Regions from separate parts of the Erwinia pyri genome, predicted to be linked through region 4. Evidence: predicted binding sites of a transcription regulator. Region 4 holds the regulator's gene; each other region holds the start of a gene.
The links. The regulator CRP, encoded in region 4, controls carbon source genes, mostly activating them, when cyclic AMP is high. The targets are predictions, from matches to a motif close to ATGTGANNNNNNTCACAT.

Region 1 (3,207 bases), 2.0 Mb from region 4:
AGCGGACCCGTATTTCAGCAAATAAAAAGGGCGACCGTAGTCGCCCTCAACACATTTCACGTCGCTTATTTTGCGATGTGAGCAATCAGGTCCAGGACCTTATTGGAGTAACCCGTTTCATTATCGTACCAGGAAACCAGTTTCACAAACGTGTCGCTCAGTGCGATACCAGCTTTGGCATCGAAGATAGAGGTCAGCGTTTCGCCGTTGAAGTCGGTAGAAACCACTTCATCTTCGGTGTAGCCCAGAACGCCTTTCATTTCGCCTTCTGCAGCTGCTTTGATAACAGAGCAAATTTCAGCGTAAGAAGCTGGTTTAGCCAGACGTGCAGTCAGGTCAACCACGGAAACGTTAGGGGTAGGGACGCGGAACGCCATACCAGTCAGTTTGCCGTTCAGCTCAGGGATCACTTTACCTACAGCTTTAGCTGCGCCAGTAGAGGAAGGGATGATGTTCTGAGATGCGCCGCGGCCGCCGCGCCAGTCTTTGTGAGACGGGCCATCAACGGTTTTCTGAGTAGCGGTGGTGGCATGCACGGTGGTCATCAGCGCTTCAACGATACCGAAGTTGTCGTTGATAACTTTTGCCAGCGGTGCCAGGCAGTTAGTGGTGCAGGAAGCGTTAGAAACGATATCCTGGCCAGCGTAAGCTTTGTGGTTAACGCCCATCACGAACATCGGGGTGTCATCTTTCGATGGACCGGTCAGAACGACTTTCTTGGCACCAGCCTGAATGTGTTTACGCGCGGTTTCGTCGGTCAGGAAGATACCGGTCGCTTCTGCAACCACATCAACACCGATTTCGCCCCATTTCAGGTTAGCTGGATCTCTTTCAGCGGTAACACGGATGGTTTTGCCGTTAACAACCAGATGGCCGTCTTTGACTTCTACGGTGCCGTCAAAACGACCGTGAGTAGAGTCATATTTCAGCATGTAAGCCATGTACTCTGCGTCCAGCAGATCGTTGATTGCAACGATTTCTACATCAGAACGCTGCTGAGCAGCACGGAAAACGATGCGACCGATACGGCCAAAACCGTTGATACCTACTTTGATAGTCATATATTCCACCAGCTGTTGTTAGTGAATAAAAGGTTGGCTGTAAAATTACAAAAACCTTACCAGGCGTCAAGCGGAATCGCTTCAATAGTTGCGACAAATCAAACCTGCTGACAGGAATTATTCGTCAAAAAGCGCCTTTCGCCACCCCTGCATAACAGGGATATGGGGACCCCTTGCCCGAATATAAAGGGGTGCTGCAATCAAAGGGTGATCTGAATCACATTTTCGCCCTCAGATAACTTTCAGACTTCGCCTGAGAGAAAAAAATCCCCTGACGTTGTTAAGTATTTGTTAGAATACTAGCCGATATTTTCAGAATCACACTGCCTGAGACGAGCAAAATGGCTAAAGAACCGAACGAATTCACCCCAGAAAGCGATTTAAGCGAAATGCAGCGCTATGTGACTCAGCAGCGCGGCACAGAACCGCCGTTCTCCGGCAAGCTGCTGCATAACAAAGGCGAAGGGATCTACCACTGTCTGGTCTGTAACTCGCCCCTGTTTTTGTCTGAAACTAAATATGACTCAGGCTGCGGTTGGCCCAGTTTCTATCAGCCTCACCATGATGATGCCATTCGGTATATTGAGGATGAGTCACACGGTATGCAGCGCATTGAGATTCGTTGTGGCAACTGTGACGCGCATCTGGGGCACGTTTTCCCGGATGGCCCACAGCCTACGGGCGAACGCTACTGCGTAAACTCCGCCTCGCTAAGCTTCTCTGATGAAGATGGCAACAATATTAAAGGGTAGCGGATATGGAGCTTGATGAGATGATCGCCAGCATGACGCCGGAAGTGTATCAGCGTCTTGCCACCGCGGTAGAAACCGGCAAGTGGGCAGATGGCGTTGCGTTAACGCCGGAGCAGAAAGAGAACAGCCTGCAGCTGGTTATGCTCTGGCAGGCCCGCCATAATGATGAGCCGCAGCATATGAGCGTGGGCAAGGGCGGCGAGATGGTGATGAAGAGCAAGAAACAGCTCAAGGAAGAATTTGGCATCAACGACGACAACGTCACCCGCATCAGGCTGCAATAATAAATTATTCCATAAGGAATAATGAACAGCACGCTGGAGACAGAACAGGTTCCAGCGTGCTGTTCCGTGAGCGCTGAAGAGTAAACCGAACGGTAAAAAGTAGCCTCTGGGAGAGTTCACGGTCATCACGCTGATGATTACCGCTGGCTTTATCTCTCTGTTGCTCACCTGATAAGGAGAATCAGAGAACGATCGCGCCCAGGTTTTTTATCTCTTCCAACGCACGCGCCGAGTCTCCCGGATTAAGATCGACGCCCCGGCACCCGGCTGAAATCACCGTTACCGTGTAGCCTGTGGCTAGCGCATCCAGCACCGTATATTTCACGCAGTAGTCCGTTGCCAGCCCCATTACTGTCAGCGCCGTAATCCCCTGAGCCTTCAGCAAAGCGTCCAGCCGCGTTTTTTTGCGGTGCCCGTTATCATAAAAGCCGCTGTAGCTGTCCACCTGCGCATCTTCGCCTTTAAAAACCCGATCGGTAATCAAGCCCGCATTGAGTAAAGGGTGTAACTCAGCTCCAGGGGTATGCTGTACGCAGTGATCGGGCCACCAGACCTGCGGCAGCCCAGCCAGCTCTCCCACCGTCCAGGGCTGCTCACCCGCATTCGAGGCGAAGCTGCCGTGAGTGGCGGGATGCCAGTCGAGCGTGGCGATAACCGGCTGCCCTCGCTGGCTGAACTCACCAGCATAGTGATTGGCTACGGCAATAACCTCATCGCCATCTTTCACCGCCAGCGCTCCGCCGAGGCAGAAGTCATTCTGTAAATCAATCAGCAACAGAGCCTGTTGAGGAGCCATTTTCATCTCACTTTTCATCGGGTGTCAGTTCACCGCGCAGGTTGACCTGCATCAACTGCCTGACTTCATCACTGGAAAGATCCTGGCTCAGCAGGAAATGGAGTTTGGTCAGCGTGGCTTCCACCGTTAAATCATAACCGCTCACCACCCCAGCCAGCGCCAGCGCGTTACCGGTAGCGTAACCGCCCATATTCACTTTGCCAGACATACATTGCGTCAGGTTGACTACCACAATCCCCCGATCGGAGGCGGCCCTCAACTCTTTAAGAAACGCAGGATTTTGCGGAGCGTTGCCCACACCGTAAGAGCGCAGG
Region 2 (3,207 bases), 680 kb from region 4:
CTTCGTCAGTCGGACTGGGCTGCCTATCTGGAGTGGGCAGTCGATGCGTTCCGCCTCAACGCCGCTGTGGCGCAGGATGACACCCAAATTCATACCCATATGTGTTACTGCGAGTTTAACGACATCATGGACTCTATCGCCGCACTGGATGCGGACGTGATCACCATCGAAACCTCACGTTCCGATATGGAACTGCTGGAGTCGTTTGAGGAATTTGATTATCCGAATGACATTGGACCGGGCGTTTACGATATTCACTCGCCAAATGTGCCAGAGGTGGAGTGGATAGAGGCGCTGCTGCTGAAAGCGGCAAAACGCATCCCGACGGAGCGTTTGTGGGTAAACCCGGATTGCGGTTTGAAAACGCGGGGCTGGCCGGAAACCCGCCAGGCTCTGGCTAATATGGTTCAGGCGGCGCAAAACCTGCGTAAGATCGAAGCCTGATTTTTCTGTTGTTGTGTTGTTGTGCTGGGGCGCTATTGCGCCCCTTTTTTATTACTTCACATCATATTGCCGGAACCAGGCAAGCATCCTCTGCCAGCCATCCTTTGCGGACTCTTCGTGATAGCTTGGGCGATAGTCAGCGTTAAATGCATGTCCCGCCTCGGGATAAACGACGATTTCCGCTTTTGCGTTGGCGGCACGCAGCGCCTGACGCATCTTCTCCACGCTCTCCTGCGGAATACTCTCATCCAGACCGCCATAAAGCCCTAATACCGGCGCAGTAAGGTCAACGGCAATATCCACCGGCTGCTTCTGCTGCTTCAGGGTCTTTTCGCCAACCAGTTTGCCATACCACGCAACGGCGGCTTTTAGCTGCGGATTGTGCGCCGCGTAGAGCCAGGTAATGCGGCCGCCCCAGCAAAAACCGGTGATCGCCATATTACGCATATCGCCGCCGTGGCGTGAGGCCCAGTTGGCGACATGATCCAGATCGGCAAGCACCTGAGTGTCGGGAACCTGGCTGACTAATTCGCTGAAAAGCGTTGGAATATCATTATATTCGGCAGGATCGCCCTGACGGAAATAGAGCTCCGGCGCCACCGCCAGATAGCCTTCCAGCGCCAGGCGGCGGCAGATATCACGAATATGCTCATGTACCCCGAAAATCTCCTGAACCACCAGGATCACCGGCAGCGGACCGCTGGCATTACGGGGCTTGGCATGGAACGCGGGCATATTTTCGCCCTGGGTGGGAATGGATGTTTCGCCTGACAAAATCGCTTCGCTGTCAGTGATAATTGTGGTCGATGCGGTAGGCGATACCGCGGGAGCGAACCCATTATTGCTCATTTTTTGAGTCATATTTTCTTCGGTTTTCATTGTCCTCTCCGTGCATGCATTAGCGCAATCAGCTAACTATAGCCAGGATTACGTTTGGGTCAGGGGATGCTTTTCTCTTCACCATTAACACTGCCATCAGCTTACCGACACCACAACTTGTGGCAATCGCCGATGACACAGTGATTAAATGCGATCTGTGTCACATTTAAGTTTTTATTCACTGCAAGTTTCATTAACTTAAGTGAGTAATCTCACATAAATTTTCCAGGCTTTGCACTATTGTGACCGCCTGATCCTTATCCCCCTTTCCCGTTACAGGAGTTTGAAATGGCACACTCAGACGTTTTTCATTTGGGTTTAACTAAAGCGGATTTGCAGGGTGCGACGCTGGCGATTGTGCCGGGCGATCCTGAACGGGTAAAAAAAATCGCGGCATTGATGGATAACCCGGTTCATCTCGCCTCACACCGTGAATTCACTACCTGGCGTGCAGAGCTGGATGGCAAAGCGGTAATCGTTTGTTCTACCGGCATCGGCGGTCCTTCCACTTCTATCGCAGTAGAGGAGCTGGCTCAGCTGGGCGTGCGTACTTTCCTGCGTGTCGGTACGACGGGAGCTATTCAGCCAGATATCAATGTTGGTGACGTACTGGTCACCACGGGTTCTGTTCGTCTTGATGGCGCCAGCCTGCACTTTGCACCGCTCGAATTCCCTGCCGTGGCCGACTTCACCTGTACTACTGCGTTAGTCGAGGCGGCTAAAGCGGCAGGCGCAACCACGCATATCGGTATCACTGCCTCTTCTGATACATTTTACCCGGGCCAGGAACGCTACGATACCTATTCAGGGCGCGTGGTGAGCCGCTTTCAGAACTCAATGCAGGAGTGGCAGCAGATGGGAGTGCTGAACTATGAGATGGAATCCGCCACATTGTTAACCATGTGTGCGAGCCAGGGACTGCGCGCAGGCATGGTTGCCGGCGTGATTGTTAACCGGACTCAACAGGAGATCCCGGATGCAGAAACCATGAAAAGAACCGAAAGCGATGCGGTACGCATCGTGGTTGATGCCGCACGCCGTCTGATCTGATGATTTGAAACAGAGGAGGATCTCTCGGTGATTCTCCTCTCCTTTTCCTTCCTCTGCCGCTGTTTCCCGATCTGCCTCCAGATTCCCACTGAAATCCTCTGTATAGCGCTTCCTGCCATCGTTTTGTCTGGACATTCATACAGTGCGGCTCTACCTTTTCCGTAGCAAAGTCAGGGCAGGAGAGAATAAGGGTGGATGCAACAATCAGCTACGGTATTTGTCTTGGGCTGGCAGGCCTGTTAGCGGGATGGATGATTGCCTGGTTTCGCGGGCAGCAACTTTCTGCGAAACAGGAAACGGAGCGGCAGCTGCTTGTGCAGTCCGCCAGCCAGCTTCGCGAGGAACGCGACAGGCTCCAGCAACAGCTGGAAGCCCAACAGCAGGCGCAACGGCACACTGAGCTGGAACTGCGTCAGCTTCATGGCGCGTTGTCTGCGTCCCAGGAAAAACTCCACCATCTGGATCACTGGCGTAATGAAGCGGAACAGCTGACGCGCGAATTACGTAATCAGTTAGAAATCAACAGTTCGCAGGAAGCGGAGCTGCGGGAAGTCACTATCCGCCTTGAAGAGACGCGCATGGCTGCCGAAGAGAAGCAGCGTTTGCTGGTGAACAGCGAGCAGCGGCTGAATGCACAATTTGAAAATCTGGCGAATCGCATCTTTGAAAACAGCGGCCGCCGGGTTGATGAGCAGAATAAGCAGAGCCTGAACAGCCTGATCTCCCCGCTACGGGAACAGTTAGAAGGGTTCCGCCGCCAGGTGCAGGAAGGATTTGGTCAGGAGGCGCGTGAGCGGCATACCCTTTCCCACGAAATTCGTAATCTGCAGCAGC
Region 3 (3,207 bases), 1.3 Mb from region 4:
ATAGGGCGTAATGACTGACACAGCGTCAACGCCCAGCGCCGCCACCTGCCTGCCAAGGCGAATTGTTTCACGGGTGGAGATCTCGCCAATATGCGCCACAACAAAGGCTTTTCCTGCCACCTCTTCCACGCAGGTTCTGGTAACGGCCAGCTTTTCCTGCTCATTCAGTACGAAAAACTCGCCGTTGGTGCCGCCGCAGAAAATGCCGTTGCCGGCCGCCAGCTGACGCTGAATTTGCTGGCGCATTGCCGGTTCGTTGTAGTCGCCTTCCGCAGTGAACGGAGTGACGATAGCGGTCAGCACGCCGGTAATTTTTTTGCTCATGGTGTCCTCGTAATCGGTTAGTGGGTCAGGGTCGGGAACAGCGTCAGGTAGACGTCGCGGACGTCGCTGGCAGTGACCGGAGCCGGAACATTTTTCATCAGGCGCTGTACCTCCAGCGCGGCTTCGACCAGGTAGGGCAGGTGATCGGCGTTGATACCCAGTTCATCCAGGCTGGCAGGGAGCTGCAGCCGTTTCACCAGCGCGGAGAAATAGTCCACCAGCGCTACGGATTTCTCTTCTTCACTCAGCGAGAGATCTGCCTGCGGGATCAGATCGTATGCCTGAGCGAATTTGGCTACGGCGGCCGGACGGACAAACCGCATGCAGGGAGCCAGCAGGATGGCGTTCGCCACGCCGTGCGGAATGTGATATTTGCCGCCCAGCGGATAGGACATGGCATGCACCAGATGCGTTCCGGCATGGGCAATTGCTGCGCCGCCATAATAAGAGGCCCAAAGCATATCCAGACGTGCCGCCAGGTTGTGCGGTTCGGCCACCGCCGTCTCAAGGCTGGTAAACAGCTTTCTCAGGCCAATCAGCGCATAGTTGTCGCTGACCGGATTAGAGACCGTTGCGGTAAAGCATTCGATCAAATGACACAGCGCATCAATGCCGGTGGAAGAGGCGATATGGGCAGGCATACTGGTGGTCAGCTCGGGTGCCAGCACCACGTAATCAGGCAGCATCACCGGAGAGATAATCCCGACCTTGGTCTCTTTTTCCGGAATGGCGAGAATCGCGTTTGGGGTGGCTTCTGAACCGGTGCCTGCCGTCGTCGGGATCAGTAAGGAAGCGGTGCGGCTCTGCGGTTTTTCACCCGCCAGCAGCGCTTCCAGCGTTGGAGGCTGCTCCACGCACAGCACAGAGAGCAGCTTGGCCACGTCCAGGACGCTGCCGCCACCGACGCCGATCACCATATCAACGCCCTGGGTGTTCAGGGTGGCGAGAATAGCGGCGACATCGTGCTGGCTCGGTTCTGGCGGCACGGAGTCGATCAGTTTGACCGTTGCCACTTTTGCGCAGATCTGTTTGATCAACGCCTGTACGACCGGGATCCCGGCAATGTTTTTGTCCGTCACTAACAGGACGTGCTGTTTATGCTCAAGCAGATAGCCAATATCATTGAGCGTCTGATAGCCACTGATTACCGTGCTGTTGATATTCATTCATCTTACCTTGTCTCTGCCCACGCCCCGGAGGTGCTGGGTGATTGTATTTCGTCATTTACTCGCCTTAGCCTCACGAGCAGTGCCTAATTTTATAGGACAAATCGATTTCGATTAATTTGATCTTGCTCACATATAATCAATCGTGATTGAATATAATCATTATCAGTCGGAGCGACTCTCGCTCAGCCAGGATTGCAGGAGAAGAAATGTTGCAGCAGTGGAGCACACCTGTGCTGGTAGTCGCTGATGACTTTACCGGTGCCAACGATGCCGGCAGCGGGTTTGCCAGCGCGGGTGCAAGAGTTAACGTCCTGTTTGATGTTGCTACGCAGGCTGCGGGCGAGCAGGCGGACGTCTGGGCGATCAGCACCGACAGCCGGGCTGTCAGCGCCGGGGTGGCGGCTGAACGAACCTCTTCAGCGGTAGAGCGCTGGCAGGCTATCGCCCGGGCGGGCTGGGTATTCAAGAAAATGGACTCCACGCTGCGCGGTAATCCGGGCGCTGAAATTGAAGCAGCGCTGCTTGCCAGCGGGGCGCCTGCTGCACTGGTGGTGCCCGCTGTACCTAAGCTGGGGCGCACCACGGTAGCCGGTCAATGCTTTATCAACGGCGTGCTGCTGACCGAAACGGAATATGCCAGCGATCCTAAAACCCCGGTCCTTCATGCCAGCGTCAGCAAGCGGCTGGCGGAGCAGAGCGGGCTTGTCAGCGGGCTGATTTCTTTGCAGCAGGTTCGCCAGCCCGATCTCTGTCAAGTCCTGGCCAGGGCGATGGCGCGTGGCGAACGGTTTATCGTGATCGACGCCGAAAGCGAAGAGGATCTGCAGCGCATCATGGCAGCGGCAGCAGAGCTACCTCAGCGTCCCTTGCTGGCGGGGGCTGCCGGGCTGAGCGATGCCCTGAGTCTTTCCCTGTCGGGCGGAGGCCATGAGGCCCCTGTGGTGATGCCCGCGATCGGGCGCGCGCCCGTGCTGGCTGTTATCGGGTCGATGAGTGAGATCTCGCAACGGCAGATAGCCAGGCTTGATTCACATCACCCCTTTACCGTCGTTGATGTTGATATCCGACAACTTTTTACCGGCTGGCCGGATGCCGGACGCTGGCGACAGCGAGCTTTGAGCGCCCTGCAGCGGGGGGAGCACTGCGTGATCCGAACCTGCCAGCAGTCCGGTCAGCGGCAGGAAATTACCGCACTCTGTGAACGCTATAACCTGAGCCGCCAGCAGTTGGGCGACCAGATTTGCGCCTTTCTTGCGGACTCAACGCGCGAGCTGCTGCAGGCGTTTTCCCCCTCCGCCCTCTATCTCTCAGGCGGTGACGTGGCTATCGCTGTTGCTAAAGGTTTGGGCGCAGAGGGCTTTCAGATTAAAGGGCAGGTGGCTGGCTGCGTGCCGTATGGCCATCTGCTGAAGGTAAGAGACGATCTGCTGGTGCTCACTAAGGCTGGCGGTTTTGGTGATGACACCACTCTGGTGGACGTTTTTCGTTTTATTGAGGAGAAGGCGAGTGAGTAAAATTATTGCGGTTACCCTGGGCGACCCGGCGGGCATTGGCCCGGAAATCATCATCAAATCACTGGCTGAAGGCGAGCTTTCCGGGGCGCCAGCCGTGGTGGTAGGCTGCGCCAGTACGCTGCGCCGCATCATGGCGATGGGCATCACTCCGCAGGCAGAGTTACGCGTGCTGGATAAGGTCAGCGACGCCCATTTTGCGC
Region 4 (3,207 bases):
TGCCTATCGTTAACCTGGAGTGGATCCAGAAGCTGGTGCGTGACACCAGCGAACGCGGCCATTCGCGTGAAGCAGTGATGGATTCAGTGGTGCGCTCAATGGAGGATTACATCAACTTCATTACGCCGCAGTTTTCACGCACGCACATTAACTTCCAGCGCGTGCCGACGGTGGATACCTCTAACCCTTTTGCGGCCCGGGCTATCCCTTCGCTGGATGAAAGCTTTGTGGTGATCCACTTCCAGGCGCTGGAAGATATCGACTTCCCCTACCTGCTGTCGATGCTGCAGGGATCGTTTATTTCGCATATCAATACGCTGGTGGTGCCGGGCGGGAAAATGGGGCTGGCCATGGAGCTGATTATGGGGCCGTTGGTTAAACGGCTGATTCAGGGCAAGAAAATTGAGTAACGCCCGGTAAACAGGCGTTACTCCTACGCTCAGCGAACTACTTTTCCTCTAATTCGATCACTTCGTAGCTGTGGGTCATATTGACCCCTTTACCCAGCATCAGCGCCACAGAGCAGTACTTCTCGGCAGAGAGATCCACGGCGCGCGATACGGCTTTGTCACCCAGCCCGACGCCGCTGACGATAAAGTGCAGATTAATATGGGTAAAGAGGCGGGGAGCCTCTTCACGCCGCTCTGAGGTGAGCTTCACCTCGCAATCCTTTACGTTATGGCGGCCCTTCTGCAGAATCGAGACCACGTCGATGGCGCTGCATCCGCCCGCGGCCATCAACACCATTTCCATCGGGCTTGGCGCTTTATCCCCGGAGTTTCCATCCATCAATACCTGATGTCCTGATGAGGATTCTCCCAAAAACGTTAACCCTTCAACCCACTTGACCCGAGCCTGCATAACAAATTCCTCTAATTCATTTAGTTAACTTCAGATTACGCTTTAGCCTGAAAAACGGCAATGCGGCAGTTTTCCCACTATGCTGAAGCGAGACAACAGAAGACACTCGTTGAAAGCTGTGCTACAAACAAAGCTGTAATATTTTCGTCAGTACTCTACAAGCACGACGAAACGGGACAACATAACGAGCCAGGCTTTTCACAGAGGCCCGAATACATTTCCTGATGGGAAACGCTTGATTATTTCAACGCCTGACAGGGAACTCTGCCCCTGTATTTAGGCACGATGACAACAGAGGATAACAGCGAATGGTTCTCGGCAAACCGCAAACAGACCCGACACTTGAATGGTTCCTGTCACATTGCCATATTCATAAGTATCCATCCAAGAGCACGCTGATTCATCAGGGTGAAAAGGCAGAAACCCTCTACTACATCGTCAAAGGCGCAGTAGCGGTGCTTATCAAGGATGAAGAAGGCAAAGAGATGATCCTCTCTTACCTCAACCAGGGTGACTTCATTGGCGAACTTGGCCTGTTTGAAGAAGGTCAGGAGCGTAGCGCGTGGGTACGTGCGAAAACAGCCTGTGAAGTGGCTGAAATCTCCTATAAAAAATTCCGTCAGCTTATTCAGGTCAATCCTGACATCCTGATGCGCCTCTCGGCACAGATGGCCAGTCGTCTTCAGGTTACCTCAGAGAAAGTGGGCAATTTAGCTTTCCTTGATGTGACAGGTCGCATTGCGCAAACTCTGCTGAATCTGGCGAAGCAACCCGACGCTATGACGCACCCGGACGGGATGCAGATCAAAATCACCCGTCAGGAAATTGGGCAGATTGTTGGCTGCTCACGCGAAACGGTAGGCCGTATTCTGAAAATGCTGGAAGATCAAAACCTGATCTCGGCACACGGTAAAACCATCGTTGTCTATGGCACACGCTGATCGGCTCTGATCCACGGCGCAACAGCCTCTGTTGCGCCTTTTTATTTGGTACGGAGTGATGTGGCGTCGACTGATCTATCACCCTGAAGTGAACTACGCGCTGCGCCAGACGCTGGTGCTCTGCTTACCGGTGGCTGTCGGCTGGCTGCTGGGTGACCTGCAACGGGGCCTGCTCTTCTCTTTAGTGCCTGCCTGTTGCAACATCGCCGGTCTTGATACTCCCCACAAACGTTTCTTCAAGCGCCTGCTCATCGGCGGAACGCTGTTCGCTTTCAGCAGTTTTCTGATCCAGTATCTGGGCGGAAAGGCGGTGCCTTTACCCCTCATCCTGTTCACCATGACGATGCTGCTGGGCATCACCGGCGAGATCAGCCCGCTGCATGGCCGGCTGCTGCCCGGCTCGCTGATCGCCGCTATTTTTACCCTCAGCCTGGCTGGCCGGATGCCAATATGGGAACCGCCAATGCTCTACGTGCTGGGCACCATCTGGTACGGCGTCTTTAACTGGTTCTGGTTCTGGCTGTGGAAAGAGCAGCCGATGCGGGAAACGCTCAGCCTGCTCTACCGCGAGCTGGCGGGCTACTGCGAAGCCAAATACACCCTGCTGACCAGGCTGACGGATCCGGAAAAGGCGCTGCCGCCGCTGCTGGCCCGGCAACAGAAAGCGGTCGATCTGATCACTACCTGCTACCAGCAGATGCATATGCTCTCCGCCACCCGCTACAACCATCACAAACGCCTGACCCGGGCGTTCCAGGTAGCGCTGGATCTGCAGGAGCATATTTCGGTCAGCCTGCATCAGCCTGAAGAGGTGCAAAAGCTGGTAGAGCAGAGCCATGCTGAAGCGGTAATCCGCTGGAATGCGCAGACCATCGCCGCCCGGCTTCGCGTACTGGCTGACGATATTCTCTATCACAAGCTGCCTGAACGCTTCACGATGGATAAACAGCTACAGGCGCTGGAGAAGATCTCCCGACAGCACCCGGACAATCCGGTGGGCACCTTTTGTTATTATCATTTCAGCCGCATCGGCCGGGTTTTACGTACCCAGAGGCCGTTGTATCAGCGGGATTTGATGGCGGACCGCCAGCGCCGTCAGCCACTGTTACCTGCTATCAGAAGCTATCTGTCGCTGAAATCCGCCGCGCTGCGCACCGCCTCGCGCTTTGCAGTGATGCTGACTTTTGCCAGCTCGCTGGCGCTGTTCTTTAATTTGCCCAAGCCTTACTGGATCCTGATGACGGTGATGTTTGTCAGCCAGAACGGCTACAGCGCCACCCGCGTGCGGATCCAGCACCGTGCGCTTGGCACGCTGGCGGGACTGATTATCGCCGCCATCACGCTGCGTCTTCAGGCGCCGGAATCTGTGGTGCTGTTGGTGATGCTGGCGATTACGCTTATCAGC

Region 1: a site for CRP is predicted at 1,267-1,284, ahead of msrB (peptide-methionine (R)-S-oxide reductase MsrB). Genes of this name have one in related genera too.
Region 2: a site for CRP is predicted at 1,472-1,489, ahead of udp (uridine phosphorylase). Genes of this name have one in related genera too.
Region 3: a site for CRP is predicted at 1,608-1,625, ahead of Q3V30_RS17520 (iron-containing alcohol dehydrogenase). Genes of this name have one in related genera too.

The regions. Positions count from the first base shown of each region.
Region 1 covers NZ_CP132353.1:2,450,546-2,453,752, reverse strand. The annotation lists gene gapA (glyceraldehyde-3-phosphate dehydrogenase) at 66-1,061, opposite strand; gene msrB (peptide-methionine (R)-S-oxide reductase MsrB) at 1,403-1,813, shown strand; gene Q3V30_RS11330 (YeaC family protein) at 1,819-2,097, shown strand; gene pncA (bifunctional nicotinamidase/pyrazinamidase) at 2,279-2,893, opposite strand; gene ansA (asparaginase) at 2,901-3,207, opposite strand, start outside.
Region 2 covers NZ_CP132353.1:4,248,863-4,252,069, reverse strand. The annotation lists gene metE (5-methyltetrahydropteroyltriglutamate--homocysteine S-methyltransferase) at 1-444, shown strand, start outside; gene Q3V30_RS20130 (dienelactone hydrolase family protein) at 496-1,323, opposite strand; gene udp (uridine phosphorylase) at 1,612-2,373, shown strand; gene rmuC (DNA recombination protein RmuC) at 2,565-3,207, shown strand, end outside.
Region 3 covers NZ_CP132353.1:3,682,539-3,685,745, reverse strand. The annotation lists gene Q3V30_RS17525 (dihydrodipicolinate synthase family protein) at 1-324, opposite strand, end outside; gene Q3V30_RS17520 (iron-containing alcohol dehydrogenase) at 342-1,490, opposite strand; gene dtnK (D-threonate kinase) at 1,700-3,007, shown strand; gene Q3V30_RS17510 (D-threonate 4-phosphate dehydrogenase) at 3,000-3,207, shown strand, end outside.
Region 4 covers NZ_CP132353.1:410,757-413,963, reverse strand. The annotation lists gene Q3V30_RS01875 (phosphoribulokinase) at 1-410, shown strand, start outside; gene Q3V30_RS01870 (OsmC family protein) at 448-861, opposite strand; gene crp (cAMP-activated global transcriptional regulator CRP) at 1,170-1,802, shown strand; gene Q3V30_RS01860 (YccS/YhfK family putative transporter) at 1,861-3,207, shown strand, end outside.